DNA from 2 places in the Providencia sp. 2.29 genome. Region 1 is predicted to be linked to the other one. Evidence: predicted binding sites of a transcription regulator. Region 1 holds the regulator's gene; the other holds the start of a gene.

Region 1 (7,879 bases):
TGATCAGTTCAGGATCAAGTGCAATCGCTCGAGCTAATGCAGCTCGTCTTGCCATCCCGCCTGATAACTCTGAAGGCATCAATTTCGCAGCACCACGCAAACCAACCGCCTCTAGTTTCATCATCACCGTTGTGTGGATCAATGACTCAGGTAAGTTGGTATGTTCACGCAGCGGAAATGCGACGTTATTGAACACATTCATATCCGTAAACAGCGCACCAGACTGGAAAAGCATGCTCATCTTTTTACGCGACTGGTACAATTTTGAACGTGATAACGCTGGAATATTATCACCATCAAACCAAATTTCACCTTGTTCTGGGCGTAACTGACCACCAATGAGACGTAATAAGGTGGTTTTACCAATCCCTGAAGGCCCCATAATTGCCGTTATCTTACCGCGTGGTACGGTTAGGTTAATATCCTCGAATATTTTCCGACTACCACGGGTAAAAGACATGTTACGTACTTCAATTAAGTTGTCTGTCTGTGCTTGCATTTGTTTGATAGCTCATTACACCATGAATTTTGTCTTTTAGACGCACCAAGAGCACGATCTTACAGAAAGATAAACCGAAAATCGTCTAATATCGCATCTGATTGTATTTATAGTATTATAACGTTCGAAATATGTCTGTTGATGTTCAAAATGTGTATTTATATAACTAAAAGGAACATAAAACAGTTCAACGACTTATAGTTAACCAGATTTTTACGCAATTAAAGCAGATAGCTCTTAGACTTTAAAAATTTGTTATCGTTTGAGAATACTAAAGTTTATCATCTTTTATTTGGTTTATGATGCTAATAAATGCAAAGCGCTCTTTGACTTAAGTTTTTGTTAATCACAACACCGTTAGTATTCATTAAAGTACAATGAATATTCGACTAATTTGACAAAGCACTTACTGATAGTAAGTATTCGTTATACAATTCGCGCTCGCTAATCCGATTAACTGAAAAGCTACGCATGGAACAGAAAATGTCAAACATCGATTTTCAGCAAGTAGGCAAAGAAGTTCTCCATATCGAAAGTGAAGGCCTAAAAAACTTAGAACAATATATCAACGATGACTTTACTCACGCTTGCCAGCGCATTTTTGCCTGCCAAGGGAAGGTTGTTGTGATGGGCATGGGGAAATCGGGACATATTGGGCGAAAAATTGCAGCAACATTAGCCAGCACAGGTACCCCTTCTTTCTTTGTTCACCCCGGAGAAGCCAGCCATGGTGACTTAGGGATGATCACCAATAAAGATATTGTATTGGCGATTTCTAATTCAGGAGAGTCAAGTGAGATCCTTGCGCTGCTGCCTGTTTTAAAGCGAATTAAAGTTCCGCTGATCTGTATGACCAATAATCCCAATAGCAGTATGGGCAAATATGCAGATATCCATCTATGCATCAAAGTACCAAAAGAAGCTTGCCCACTGGGACTTGCACCAACCACCAGTACAACAGCAACGCTGGTAATGGGGGATGCTTTAGCTATTGCGCTACTGACGGCAAGAGGCTTTACGCCAGAAGATTTCGCCCTTTCCCACCCAGGTGGCGCACTAGGGCGCAAACTTTTACTACTAGTTCGTGATTTAATGAACGTTGGCGATGATATTCCGCATATTCCTCAAACAGCAACGTTACGTGAAGCTTTAATTGAGATTACTCGCAAAAAATTGGGGATGACGGTTATTTGTGATGACGAAATGAATATTGCTGGTATTTTTACCGACGGTGATTTGCGTCGTATTTTCGACATGGGCATCGATCTTAATAATGCCAAAATCGCCGATGTAATGACCCGTGGTGGAATTAGAGTGTCACAGAATATGCTAGCAGTAGAAGCACTCAACCTAATGCAGTCTAAACATATTACTTCGTTAATGGTTGCTGAAGGTAATAAATTAGTGGGTGTCTTGCATATGCACGACCTCTTACAAGCAGGCGTGGTATAAAAAGGAATGATTATGGATCCGCACTATCAGGATACCTGTTATGGCCCAGTCGCCGAGACAGTATTGCAGAAAGCCGCTAAAGTTAAATTATTAATCTGTGATGTCGATGGTGTTATGTCTGACGGACTGATTTATATGGGTAATAACGGCGAAGAACTCAAAGCCTTCAATGTCCGTGATGGATACGGTATTCGCTGCTTACTCACCTCTGGTATCGAAGTGGCGATTATCACCGGTCGAAAAGCCAAATTGCTTGAAGATCGCGCGAAGACATTAGGGATTACATATCTTTACCAAGGTCAAAGCGATAAGCTTTTGGCGTATCATGAACTGTTAGATACACTGAAGATAACAGAAGAAGAAGCGGCCTATATTGGGGATGACCTTATTGATTGGCCTGTTATGGCAAAAGTTGGGCTATCGGCAGCGGTTGCTGATGCACATCCATTATTACTACCAAAGGCAGATTACGTCACACGTCTTGGTGGGGGTAAAGGGGCGGTACGTGAACTTTGCGACCTCATCCTTCTAGCGCAAAATAAACTGGAAGAAGCTAAAGGCTTATCGATTTAAAGAATAAAGACACCCATGAGTAACGCTAAAAAGTGGTTAATTATCCTGTTATCATTGATAGCACTTGGTCTGATCGGCTGGAACCTTGCCGGTCTTGACACAGACACGCCCACAAACAGTGTCCTTGATAACAGCCAACCTAATTATCAAACCGATGATTCAGTGACATTTGTCTATAATCCAGCGGGTGATTTGGCCTATAAATTAGTATCAGATAAAATTGATAATTATACGGCTGAAAAAATCACTTGGTTTGCTAACCCTGTTTTAACAACATACAACGAAGTCGGTGTACCCACTTGGACTGTACGGGCGCTAAAAGCCAAGTTAACAAATGATAGAGTGCTCTATCTGTATAACGATGTACAGGCCGATAGTTTAAGCCCGGATTCCCAAATCCAACGGATTTCAACCCAAAGTGCCGTCGTTAACCTGATAACACAAGATGTTTCATCAGATGACAAAGTCACTATTATCGGGCAAGGCCTTAATTCTACCGGTCTAAAAATGCGCGGTAACCTGCGCTCAAGAACCGCAGAGTTAATTGAAGATGTAAAAACACATTACGTGCTACAAAAAGAAGAGCAAAAAAATGAATCAAGTAAATAAAAAGCGTTTTATTCAAGGAGCCGTTGCCAGCGCAATTTTTGCTCTTAGCGTACCAGCTTCTGCATTAAAAACTGACACGCAACAGCCAATGACGATTAATTCAGTCAAGCAATCCCTTGATTTAGAAAAAAATGTCACCACATTTACTGATGATGTCGTTATTAAGCAAGGCTCTATTGATATCCGAGCAAATAAGGTGGTTGTGACGCGCCCTAGCAGTAATTCAGATAAAATTACGATAGAAGCGTTTGGTAACCCAGTGACCTTCTATCAATTACAAGATGATGGTAAGCCAATTAAAGGCCGAGCGTCAAAAGCACGCTATGAGGTGGATAAAGAGCTCCTCACATTAACTGGCAATGCTTATCTTGAGCAGTTAGACAGTAATATTAAAGGTGATAAGATCACCTATATCGTGCCAACGCAGCAAATGGAAGCGTTTAGTGACAAAGGGAAACGTGTCACGACAGTATTATTGCCATCACAGCTACAAGAAAAAGGCCCAGCGGCAAACAACGGAAAGAGTAAATAATCGTTATGGCGACATTAACCGCAGAGAATCTGGCAAAAGCCTATAAAAAACGCAAGGTCGTTGAAGATGTTAGCCTTGAGGTGAAATCTGGCGAAATTGTTGGTCTTTTAGGCCCTAATGGTGCGGGAAAAACGACCACCTTTTATATGGTCGTCGGCATCGTCCAGCGGGATGCAGGCAAAATTACCATTGATGGTGAAGATATTAGTCTCCTTCCGCTTCATGAACGTGCGCGCCGTGGTATTGGCTATCTTCCTCAAGAGGCGTCGATTTTCCGTCGTTTGAGTGTTTATGATAATCTAATGGCAGTGCTAGAAATACGCCATGACCTCAACACTGAGCAACGCAAAGAGCGTGCAGAAGAGTTAATGGAAGAATTTAGCATTACCCATTTGCGTGATAGCATTGGCCAATCGTTGTCTGGTGGGGAACGTCGCCGCGTAGAGATTGCTCGTGCATTAGCAGCAAACCCGAAATTTATTCTATTAGATGAACCGTTTGCAGGTGTTGACCCGATTTCGGTATTAGATATTAAAAAAATTATCCAACATTTACGTGATTATGGCTTAGGAGTACTCATCACTGACCATAACGTACGTGAAACGCTCGATGTTTGTGAAAGAGCCTATATTGTCAGTCAAGGGCACTTAATTGCTCATGGCACACCTGAAATGATCCTAGAAAACGAACAAGTAAAACGGGTATATTTAGGGGAAGGTTTCCGGTTGTAAGTCATTGGTTAAGCATTCAATTGAGGTGGAGATAAAAGCACATTCATGAAGCAAAGTTTGCAGCTCAGAATCAGTCAACAACTTGCAATGACTCCTCAATTGCAACAGGCTATCCGTCTGTTGCAACTTTCTACGCTTGAGCTACAACAAGAGATCCAACTCGCCCTAGAAACTAACCCGCTTCTGGAACAAGAAGAAAACACCTCTGACTTAGACTCCCTTGATAGTCTCGATATTCATACTGACAGCAGTGAAATCGATACTAAAGATGCCCTTGAAAAAAGTGATATGCCAGATGAGCTTCCTTTGGATGCGAATTGGGATGAAATTTATACTGCGGGTACGCCATCGGGTACAAATAATGACTATAGCTTTGATGAGTTACCCGTCTATCAAGGGGAAACCACACAGACGCTGCAAGACTATTTGTTATGGCAATCTGAATTAACGCCTTTTACAGACACAGACAGAGCGATTGCTACCGCGATTATTGACTCAATTGATGATTCTGGCTATCTGACAACGCCAATAAAAGAGATCCACGAAGGTATCAATAACCCAGATATCACACTTGAAGAAGTGGTCGCTGTTTTAAAACGCATTCAGCATTTTGATCCGCTTGGTGTGGCAGCACAAGATCTAAAAGAGTGCTTATTGATCCAGCTATCCCTTTACCCAAAAGATACTGACGGGCTAGATGAGGCTCGGTTGATTATTAGTCAACATATTGATTTACTGGCTAATCGTGATTTTCGCCAGCTCAGTAAACTCACCCGTCTAAAAGAGGATGCTTTAAAAACCGCTATTGACCTGATATTGACGTTGAACCCTAAACCGGGCCAATCTATCAATACCGGAGAGTCGGAATATGTTATTCCCGATGTTTTGGTGAAAAAAATCAACGGGCACTGGCAAGTTGAATTAAATACAGATAGCATCCCTAAATTAGGTATCAATAATCACTATGCTTCTTTGATAAAAGATTCCGTGAACGAAAGTGATTCACAATATATTCGTAGTCACTTACAAGATGCCAAATGGCTGATAAAAAGCTTAGAAAGCCGTAATGAAACTTTGTTAAAAGTGGCGACTTGTATTGTAGAGCAACAACAAGAATTCTTTGAGTTCGGTGAAGAGTACATGAAACCCATGATATTGGCAGATATTGCTTATCAAGTGGATATGCACGAATCAACGATTTCGAGAGTGACAACTCAAAAGTTTCTCCATAGCCCGCGAGGAATTTTCGAGTTGAAGTATTTTTTCTCTAGCCACGTCAGTACCGATACAGGAGGTGAAGCCTCTTCAACGGCAATACGTGCGTTAGTGAAAAAACTGGTTGCTGCTGAAAACCCAGCAAAACCATTAAGTGACAGTAAATTGACAAGCATGCTAGCCGAACAGGGCATTCAGGTTGCACGTCGAACTGTCGCTAAGTACCGTGAATCGTTATCTATTCCGCCCTCAAACCAACGCAAACAGTTGGTTTAATTGATAAAATAAGGAAGGTTGTATGGAATTTCAGATTACTGGACACAATATTGAAGTCACCCCTGCATTACGTGAAACTGTTGAGAAAAAGATCAGAAAATTGGAACAATTGTTTGATCGCATTAACGGTATTCAAGTCATTCTGAAAGTTGAAAAAGTTCAGCAAATTGCTGAAGCAACTGTGCAGGTTAATGGTGCTGAACTCCATGCGTCAGCGGAAGAAAGTGATATGTACGCTGCAATTGACCAACTGGTAGACAAACTGTCACGCCAATTAACTAAACATAAAGAAAAACTGAGACAACACTAATACATTTATGGTGAAATCACAGGTTGATTTCAGGCCTTCACCAGACCTTCAATGTTTAGTGGCGGTCATTAGGGATTGTAAAAATAAGCGTCGAAAGCCAAACGGTTGGTTTTCAACGTATGAAACAACGCGAACAACAGTATGCGTTCTCAGTTTGTTAACAACAATCCCAAATCATACTGTGGTGTATAACTAATAAATGGCTTAAACCAGATGGTGGCATACACCATCTGGTTTTGTAGTCCTAAGTGAACAATAAAATGAACAGTGATATAGAAATCCAATTAAGCGCCGTATTATCTTCAGCTTGTACACGCAATAACCTTACTTGTACTAGTAAAAAAAGAGCACTTGAGATTATTAGTGAACTGGCTGCCGCAGAGTTGGGATTACCGGAAAACACGGTATTTGAAGCTTTACTCACCAGAGAAAAAGTAGGAACAACAGGTATTGGCGGAGGAATCGCCATCCCTCACGGCAAGCTAGCAGAAGGTGAACATACACAAGCTGTTGGTGTTTTTTTGCATCTGGAAGAGCCAATCGCCTTCGATGCCATTGATAACCAACCTGTTGATCTGCTTTTTGCGCTATTAGTGCCCGCAGATCAGTGTAAAACGCATCTACACACTTTATCATTAATCGCGAAAAAATTAGCCGACAAATCTCTTTGTAAGCGTCTGAGATCGGCACAAAGCGATGCAGAGTTATATAGTATTATTACTGAGTAGCCTATAATTAAATAACTTCGTCATCACAGGGTTACATGTCTATGAAATTTTGATATTTTCTATATAGCTGTACTGACATAGACTGTGATGTTCTGATAAGTAAGCAAACGATCTATTCAACTATCGGGGTCCTATGATCACCGAAAAGAAACAAAAGGGAGTTAGCTCATGGTGCTGATGATTGTCAGCGGCCGTTCCGGTTCGGGAAAATCCGTTGCCTTACGTGCGCTGGAAGATATGGGTTTCTATTGTGTGGATAACCTGCCGGTTGTGCTGCTTCCAGAACTGGCCAATTCACTCGCAGATCGTAATATTTCAGCTGCTGTGAGCATTGATGTGCGTAATATGCCTGACAACCCAGAAATCTTTGAAGAGGCTTTAGGTAGATTACCTTCTAGCTTTTCGCCGCAATTGCTATTTCTGGATGCCGATCGCAACACATTAATTCGCCGCTATAGTGATACTCGTAGATTACATCCACTTTCGAGCAAAAACTTGTCACTTGAAAGTGCTATCGATGAAGAAAATGAGCTTTTAGAGCCTTTACGGTCACGCGCTGATTTAGTGATTGATACCTCAGAAATGTCAGTCCATGAATTAGCCGAGATGCTCAGAACGCGTTTGATGGGTAAACGTGAACGAGAGCTAACCATGGTATTCGAATCTTTTGGTTTCAAACATGGTATTCCTATCGATGCAGACTATGTTTTCGATGTGCGCTTTTTACCGAACCCACATTGGGATCCGAAATTGCGCCCAATGACAGGCCTCGATCGCCCTGTTGCCGCATTCCTCGATAGGCACACAGAGGTACACAACTTTATTTATCAAACACGTAGCTACCTTGAATTATGGCTGCCTATGCTTGAGACCAATAACCGTAGTTACCTCACGGTGGCAATCGGCTGTACCGGAGGGAAACACCGTTCGGTCTATGTCGCTGAGCAATTAGCT
Region 2 (7,879 bases), 1.0 Mb from region 1:
AATGGGAAGCGATGGGTGCGACTGCTTTAGTCGATTAAGTAAGGCTAAACCATCAATACCCGGCATACGAATATCTGATAACAAAACATCAGGGCAATCATGCTCTAAAGCGGCAAGAACAGCATCGGCACTGTCAAAGCAGGTGCAATGAAAAGAGGCACTATTTAAGGCGCGCTCAAGCACCCAACGAATAGAACTGTCATCATCAACAACCCAGATTTTTCCCTGCTGCATTGTTATCCCCTATTTTTTAATTGGTAGATAAATAGAAAATTCGGTATGACCGGGCCAACTGGTAAATTCAATTTTCCCAGCGTGCTGATCCACTAAACTGTGAACGATAGATAAGCCTAATCCTGTTCCGCCCTCGCGACCACTTACCATAGGATAAAACAACGTATCTTGGATAGCGGGTGGAATACCTGGGCCATTATCTTCAACATCAATACGAGCGGCTAAGCGATAACGCTCCCCTTGTAACATGACCTGAAATGCTGTGCGAGTGCGTAGCGTTATTGTGCCACCCGTATCGGAAAGTGCTTGTAACGCATTACGGATAATATTGAGTAGAACCTGTTCAATTTGATCGGGATAGTACTCAAGATCAGGCAAACTAGGGTCATAATCGCGTATTAACGTGATATTTTCGGGCTTCTCTAATGACACAAGGCGCACGATATTTTCAGCGCTGTGGTGAATACTCTGTTGTGTTTTTGGCCCAGGGTATTGAGGGCCAAGTAATCTATCGACTAATGCCCTTAATCGGTCGGCTTGTTCAATAATAACTTGCGTATATTCATTCAGTTTTGGGTCAGGTAATGCCCTTGAAAGCAACTGTGCAGCGCCTCTTAAGCCGCCTAATGGGTTTTTTATTTCATGAGCCAAACCCCGGATCAGCTCTCTTGCTGCCAATTGCTGAGCATTTTGTACCTGCTCTTGGCTGAGCCTGCGTTGGCTATCTAATTGAGACAGTTCCAACAAAATAAACTGAGCAGAGAAAGGCTGTGCACTTAACGACATAACATGGGAATGATTATTAAAAACGAGCGTAACTTCGTTATCGGTGAAGCTATGGCCCTCTTTTAAGCTATTTAACATTAGCTCATCATTTAAGGAGCAATAATTGCAAAGTACAGGTAATGGGGTGCCATATATTTTACGTTGGCTTTGGGCAAGTATTTGTAAAGCCGCATGATTGGCATAATGGATCACAAGGTCATAATCAACGATTAAGACGCTGTTTAACAGTGAATCAAGAATATGTTCCGGTGCTGGCAAATGTTCGGCTTTCATGTAATTCTGCTCCTGCACTATTTTGGTGCATTATACTTGATTTACCCAACAAAGCTGCAATTTGAATAACGGTGCCGTAAATAAAATGATACCACTGAAAGTAGGAGAAAAGGCCCCATCAGAGATGGGGCAAATGTTTCACGGCAACAAAGACTAGCAGTGGAACGGCGTGTTACACACTGTAGTACATTTCAAATTCTAATGGATGCGGGGTCATGCGAACGCGTTGAATATCGCTACGGAGTAGTTCGATATAGGCATCAATTGCATCGTTGGTGAATACACCACCGCGAATTAAGAATTCACGATCTTTATCTAGCTCAGCCAAGGCTTCTTCTAGTGAACCAGCCACTGTTGGGATCTCTTTTGCTTCTTCTGGTGGCAGGTCGTATAGGTTTTTATCCATGGCGTCGCCCGGATGGATTTTATTGATAATGCCATCAAGACCCGCCATTAATTGCGCAGCAAACGCTAAGTATGGGTTGGCTGCTGGGTCAGGGAAACGCACTTCAATACGACGCGCTTTGGTGCTTGCAACCACAGGGATACGAATAGATGCAGAGCGGTTACGTGCAGAATAAGCCAACATAACTGGTGCTTCAAAGCCCGGAACCAGACGTTTATACGAGTTGGTTGTTGGGTTAGTGAAGGCATTCAGTGCGCGTGCGTGCTTGATAATGCCGCCAATGTAGTAAAGCGCCATTTCTGACAAACCACCGTATTTATCGCCTGCAAATAGGTTAATACCATCTTTTGACAGTGACATATGGCAGTGCATACCTGAACCGTTATCACCGACTAATGGCTTAGGCATAAAGGTCGCCGTCTTACCGTAAGCATGGGCAACATTGTGCACGACATATTTATAAATCTGTGTTTCGTCTGCTTTTTTGGTCATTGTATTAAAGCGGCATGCCACTTCGTTTTGACCTGCGGTAGCCACTTCATGGTGATGAGCTTCAACGACTAAGCCCATTTCTTCCATGGTGGTACACATCGCAGAACGGAGGTCTTGTGAAGAATCGACGGGGGGAACTGGGAAGTAACCGCCTTTTACACCCGGACGGTGGCCTTTGTTACCGCCTTCATATTTTGTACCAGTATTCCAAGCCGCTTCAATATCATCAATGTGATAGTAGCTGCTGTGCATGCTGTTACCAAAACGAATATCATCAAAGATGAAGAATTCAGGCTCTGGCCCAAACAGCACGGTGTCAGCAATACCGCTGGCACGTAAAAAATCTTCTGCACGTTGAGAAATAGAGCGGGGGTCACGGTCGTAACCTTGCATTGTGCCTGGCTCAAGAATATCGCAACGAATGATCAAAGTTGGGTCGGCAAAAAATGGGTCGAGCATTGCAGTGGATGGATCTGGCATTAGCACCATGTCAGACTCGTTAATGCCTTTCCAGCCACCAATTGATGAACCATCAAACATTTTACCTTCTTCAAAGAAGTCTTCGTTGACTTGATGAGCAGGGATGGTGATGTGTTGCTCTTTACCTTTGGTATCAGTAAAACGCATGTCAATAAATTTTACTTTGTGCTCTTCTATCAGCGATAAAACGTGTTCTGCGGACATCGTCGGCTCTCCTGGTCAGGTCGGGTCTGCAAAATAACCACATACAGTTGCGTTACTTTTTGCAATTATTTCTGGCTTTTCAGCATCAGTTAATCAAGGTGTAACTTCTCACATAAAAGTATAAGCGAAAAACGTGCCAACTTTTTAAAATAGCCTAAATATGGAGTGTTACGCCGTTATGACAAATTAGTAGGAGAGTACATGTGAATTATTGCACCAATATGGTGCATTTTCTATGTGGAGTGCACTATATTGGTGCTTTAGTAATAAAAAGCGAGGATTAGCGGCTACACAAAGGTTTTGCCGTGCCAAAGTAAAGTCATTATTAATGGCTAGTAGAGAGGGGGAGCTTTGACCGTTAGCCCTGTGCTTGACGTCAAAACACAAGGCCATTTAGATAAAATAAATGATTAACCAACCCGCTTTTTATTCATCAATGTTATCAGTTAATAAAATGTTGACTTGCTCAATTTGCTGTACGGCATCATTGATGATTTGCGCAATTTGACGAGTTTGTTGTTCACTTAATTGTTTTAAAACCATTTTATGGCGCAAGAGCGCTTTAAAACGGCTGACAGCCATTTCGATTTCTTCAGATAAATTACCGCCGTGCTGCATATCACGCGCTTTGGCTAATTTACGGAAAATAATGGTTTCTGTCTCTTGATTCGCTTTTAAATGTGCTGCACCTTCTGCCGTGATTTTGAAACTTTTACGGTTACGTTCAACCACTTCTGACTCAAGGAAACCTTGTTCTTCGAGTAGTGTTAGCGTTGGATAAATAACACCTGGGCTTGGTACATAAAGGCCATTTGAGGCTTCTTGGATATCTTTGATAATTTCATAGCCATAGCTAGGTTTTTTAGCCACTAATGAAAGCACCATAATGTGCAAATCACCATGATCAAATAAACGGCGTAATCCACGACCTCTATGGCGACCACCACCCTGCCCACGTCCCTCACCGCGACCATGGCAACCTTCGCCATGACCATGACGACCTTCGCCGTGGCAACATTGGTGTCCATGACCGTCTTCATGGCGTGAATGATAAACATGACGGCAACAATGAATTCGCATATAATTCTCCTTGATTAGATATATCGAATTTACGAGAACAAATATAATTAGATATATCTAATTGGTCAATTTAGATATATCTAAATTACAGAAAAAAGCGTGAAAGAGGGAGTTAGTAGAAGAATTTCTATTTTTTATTCTTTTTTACGGCTGTTAAAATTTAAAATATAGCGTATTATTCTGTTACTTTGTGATTTCTCAGTATTGATACCAGTTATTTTTTGAGATATTCCGTAGTTGTTACGCAACTAAATGTTTTTTAGTTAAAAACTTTTTATACAGTGATGAAATTCACATTTATTCCACTTGCGCGGAAAAACGTGTAAAATAACAGCAAATTAACGTAGAAAGTATGCTTCCTATTTTGCAGTTTTATAGTTAGGCTCTATAAAGCATATTCCTTTCCTGTCAATTAAACGGTAAAAATCCTTGTCAATTCAAAACTTAAGAAATATCGCCATCATCGCTCACGTTGACCATGGCAAGACAACACTGGTTGGTAAATTATTGCAGCAATCAGGCACGTTCGGTGAACGTGAAACTGTGGATGAGCGTGTTATGGACTCCAATGACTTGGAGAAAGAGCGTGGTATTACTATCCTTGCCAAAAATACCGCTATCAAATGGAATGACTATCGCATCAACATCGTAGATACCCCAGGTCACGCCGACTTTGGTGGAGAAGTTGAGCGTGTTATGTCAATGGTTGACAGCGTTCTGCTGGTGGTTGATGCCACTGATGGCCCTATGCCACAAACACGCTTCGTTACCCAAAAAGCGTTCGATAATGGCTTAAAACCGATTGTTGTTATCAATAAGGTTGACCGCTCTGGTGCACGCCCTGATTGGGTTATTGACCAAGTATTCGATTTATTCGTTAACTTAGGCGCAACGGATGAACAGCTTGATTTCCCTATCGTTTACGCGTCAGCAATAAACGGTATCGCGGGTCTTGACCATACAGATATGGCAGAAGACATGACCCCGCTTTATGAAGCAATTGTCAAATATGTTGAGCCACCAAAAGTTGATCTGGAAGGGCCTTTCCAGATGCAAGTTTCACAACTAGATTACAACAGCTACTTAGGTGTTATCGGTATTGGTCGTATCAAACGTGGTACTGTTAAGCCAAACCAACAAGTGACAGTTATCGATAGCGAAGGCAAAACACGTAACGGTAAAATCGGTAAAGTTCTGACTCACTTAGGTTTAGAACGTATTGATTCTCAACATGCAGAAGCAGGTGATATCGTTGCTCTGACGGGTTTAGGTGAACTAAACATTTCAGACACTATCTGTAATGTGGGTAATGTTGAAGCGTTACCAGCATTGGCGGTCGACGAACCAACCGTGAGCATGTTCTTCTGTGTTAACACCTCACCATTCTGTGGTCGTGAAGGTAAATATGTGACTTCACGTCAGATCCTTGACCGTTTGAACAAAGAGCTAGTGCACAACGTGGCATTGCGTGTTGAAGAAACTCAAGATCCAGATGCATTCCGAGTTTCCGGTCGTGGTGAATTGCACTTGTCAGTTCTGATCGAAAACATGCGTCGTGAAGGCTTTGAGTTAGGTGTTTCTCGTCCAAAAGTTATCTTCCGTGAAGTGGATGGCCGTAAACAAGAGCCATTTGAGCAAGTGACTTTAGACGTTGAAGAGCAGCACCAAGGTGATGTCATGAAAGCGTTGGGTGAGCGTAAAGGTGACCTACGTGACATGATGCCAGATGGTAAAGGCCGTGTACGTCTTGATTATGTTATCCCAAGCCGTGGTTTGATCGGTTTCCGTACTGAATTTATGACGATGACGTCAGGTACGGGTTTGCTGTACTCAACATTCAGCCACTACGATGATGTTCGCCCAGGCGAAATTGGTGGTCGTCAAAATGGCGTATTGATCTCGAATGGTCAAGGTAAAGCAGTTGCTTACGCCCTGTACAGCCTACAAGACCGCGGTAAGCTATTCTTAGGTCATGGTGCAGAAGTGTATGAAGGCCAAATCATTGGTATTCACTCACGTTCAAATGACCTGACTGTGAACTGCTTAACAGGTAAAAAACTGACTAACATGCGTGCGTCTGGTACGGATGAAGCGACAACCTTGTCACCACCAATTAAAATGACTTTGGAACAAGCACTAGAGTTTATTGATGATGACGAATTAGTTGAAGTGACTCCACAGTCTATCCGTCTGCGTAAACGTCACTTAACTGAAAACGATCGTCGCCGTGCGAACCGTTCAAAAGAAGACTAATTTTTAGTTATTCTTCTTGCTGAAGGCGCTCATTGGGCGCTTTCAGATTGCTAACAAAGTCCTAGCCTAAAAGGTTAGGACTTTGCTGTTATGGGGCTAGTATAAATAGTGAGCTAGCCGACATATTCAAAGCCTCTCATTCCCATCATATTAATTCCAAACTATCGCACGAGATAAACACATTTCGGAAGGATATTTACGTTCGTAAAATCAATCAGTTCTGAGTGATATCTATTATCACACTGCAACTTGAGTAGATATAACGAATAATCAGTCATCGCGCGTGGAGAAGGAAAGCTCTTCCCAAAATTACCTTAATTTTGTTAGGCGCGATAAACGAACAGTAACGAAATTATTAGCGACACACATGTGTGACGACCTGAGCGGAATAAGTACAAACTACCGTGCATACAGCGCTGTATGTACGGTAGGGTAAGAGGATGGCGGGAAGCTATCCCACCTTCTATTGATACAGTAAATTTTAAAGGTAATGGGTGACTTATTAAGGTGTCAGTTGAGGATAAACCCCTGGCCCTATTGGTAAACCGGCATAGTACCAACCGACGAGCAGCAATATCCATACTGCAAAGAAAACTAGTGGGTAAGGCAGAATTAAGGTGTAATAAGTACCAAGCTGGGCATTTTTGTAATATCGCTGTAGAAACCCTAAAAATAGAGGTAAGAATGGAGACATCGGTGCAAGTGGGAGTACCGCGGAGTCAGCGATACGAAAGACTATCTGTGCAAAAGCAGGGTGGAAGCCTAACAGCACAAACATTGGCACAAATATTGGCGCTAAAATAGACCAAATTGCGGAGCCACTGGCAATAAACATACATAAGAATGCAGATAAAAACATCAAACCAATAAAGGCAGGCACGCCTGTCATTCCTAAATTTTCGAGTAAATCAGTCAAGCCAATCGCCATAAATTTCCCCATGTTGCTCCAGTTGAAAAACGCAACGAACTGAGACAGAGGGAAAACCATGACAATAAAGCCCGCCATGCTTTTCATGGGGTCAACTAATAGGTCAGGAATATCATTTGGTTTTTTAATTTGCTTGGTCGAAATACCATAAGTAATTGAGACGACAAAGAAGAAAATAATGATGACAGGCACAATACCTTTAATAAATGGTGAAGGGATCACCGAGCCTGTCTGTGGGTCACGAAGTGGTGCACCTTCAGGTACAACCATTAATGCGACGAGTCCAATAAATATTAATGCCGAGAGCCCGCTCATTAATAACCCACGATTTTGTAATGGGGTTAATTTTTCTAAGCGGTCATGAGAAGTGCCTTCCCACTTTGGTAACCGTGGCTCAATAAATTTATCCGTTAAGATGGCACCTGCAATCGTTAAGACGATGACGGATGTAGCCATAAAATACCAGTTATCAATGACACTAACATGTAAGTTAGGGTCGATGATCATGGCGGCTTCCGTACTGATCCCAGAGAGTAAAACATCCGTTGTAACAATCAGGAGGTTAGCGGTAAAGCCGGAGCCTACGCCAGCAATAGCCGCGAGTAGACCCGCGACGGGGTGACGACCAACCGCAATAAAAATTAATGCACCTAAAGGGGGCATAACCACCAAAGCGGCATCTGATGAAATATGGCTGAAAAAGGCGATAAATAATACCATATAGCTGGCGTAACGTTTATTAA

What was found. Region 1 encodes sigma-54, which starts transcription at its own class of promoters, with help from an activator protein. Its sites were predicted from a motif close to GTTGGCACANNTTTCGCTNT; they were not measured.
Region 2: a site for sigma-54 is predicted at 2,997-3,016, ahead of glnA (glutamate--ammonia ligase). Genes of this name have one in related genera too.

The regions. Positions count from the first base shown of each region.
Region 1 covers NZ_CP065420.1:3,810,966-3,818,844, forward strand. Annotated here, with positions in the region: gene mlaF (phospholipid ABC transporter ATP-binding protein MlaF) at 1-499, opposite strand, end outside; gene kdsD (arabinose-5-phosphate isomerase KdsD) at 983-1,951, shown strand; gene kdsC (3-deoxy-manno-octulosonate-8-phosphatase KdsC) at 1,964-2,524, shown strand; gene lptC (LPS export ABC transporter periplasmic protein LptC) at 2,540-3,133, shown strand; gene lptA (lipopolysaccharide ABC transporter substrate-binding protein LptA) at 3,117-3,665, shown strand; gene lptB (LPS export ABC transporter ATP-binding protein) at 3,671-4,396, shown strand; gene rpoN (RNA polymerase factor sigma-54) at 4,442-5,887, shown strand; gene hpf (ribosome hibernation promoting factor) at 5,910-6,197, shown strand; gene ptsN (PTS IIA-like nitrogen regulatory protein PtsN) at 6,458-6,925, shown strand; gene rapZ (RNase adapter RapZ) at 7,094-7,879, shown strand, end outside.
Region 2 covers NZ_CP065420.1:292,272-300,150, forward strand. Annotated here, with positions in the region: gene glnG (nitrogen regulation protein NR(I)) at 1-234, opposite strand, end outside; gene glnL (nitrogen regulation protein NR(II)) at 244-1,293, opposite strand; gene glnA (glutamate--ammonia ligase) at 1,466-2,875, opposite strand; gene I3B46_RS01260 (PadR family transcriptional regulator) at 3,302-3,955, opposite strand; gene typA (ribosome-dependent GTPase TypA) at 4,385-6,208, shown strand; gene abgT (p-aminobenzoyl-glutamate transporter) at 6,711-7,879, opposite strand, start outside.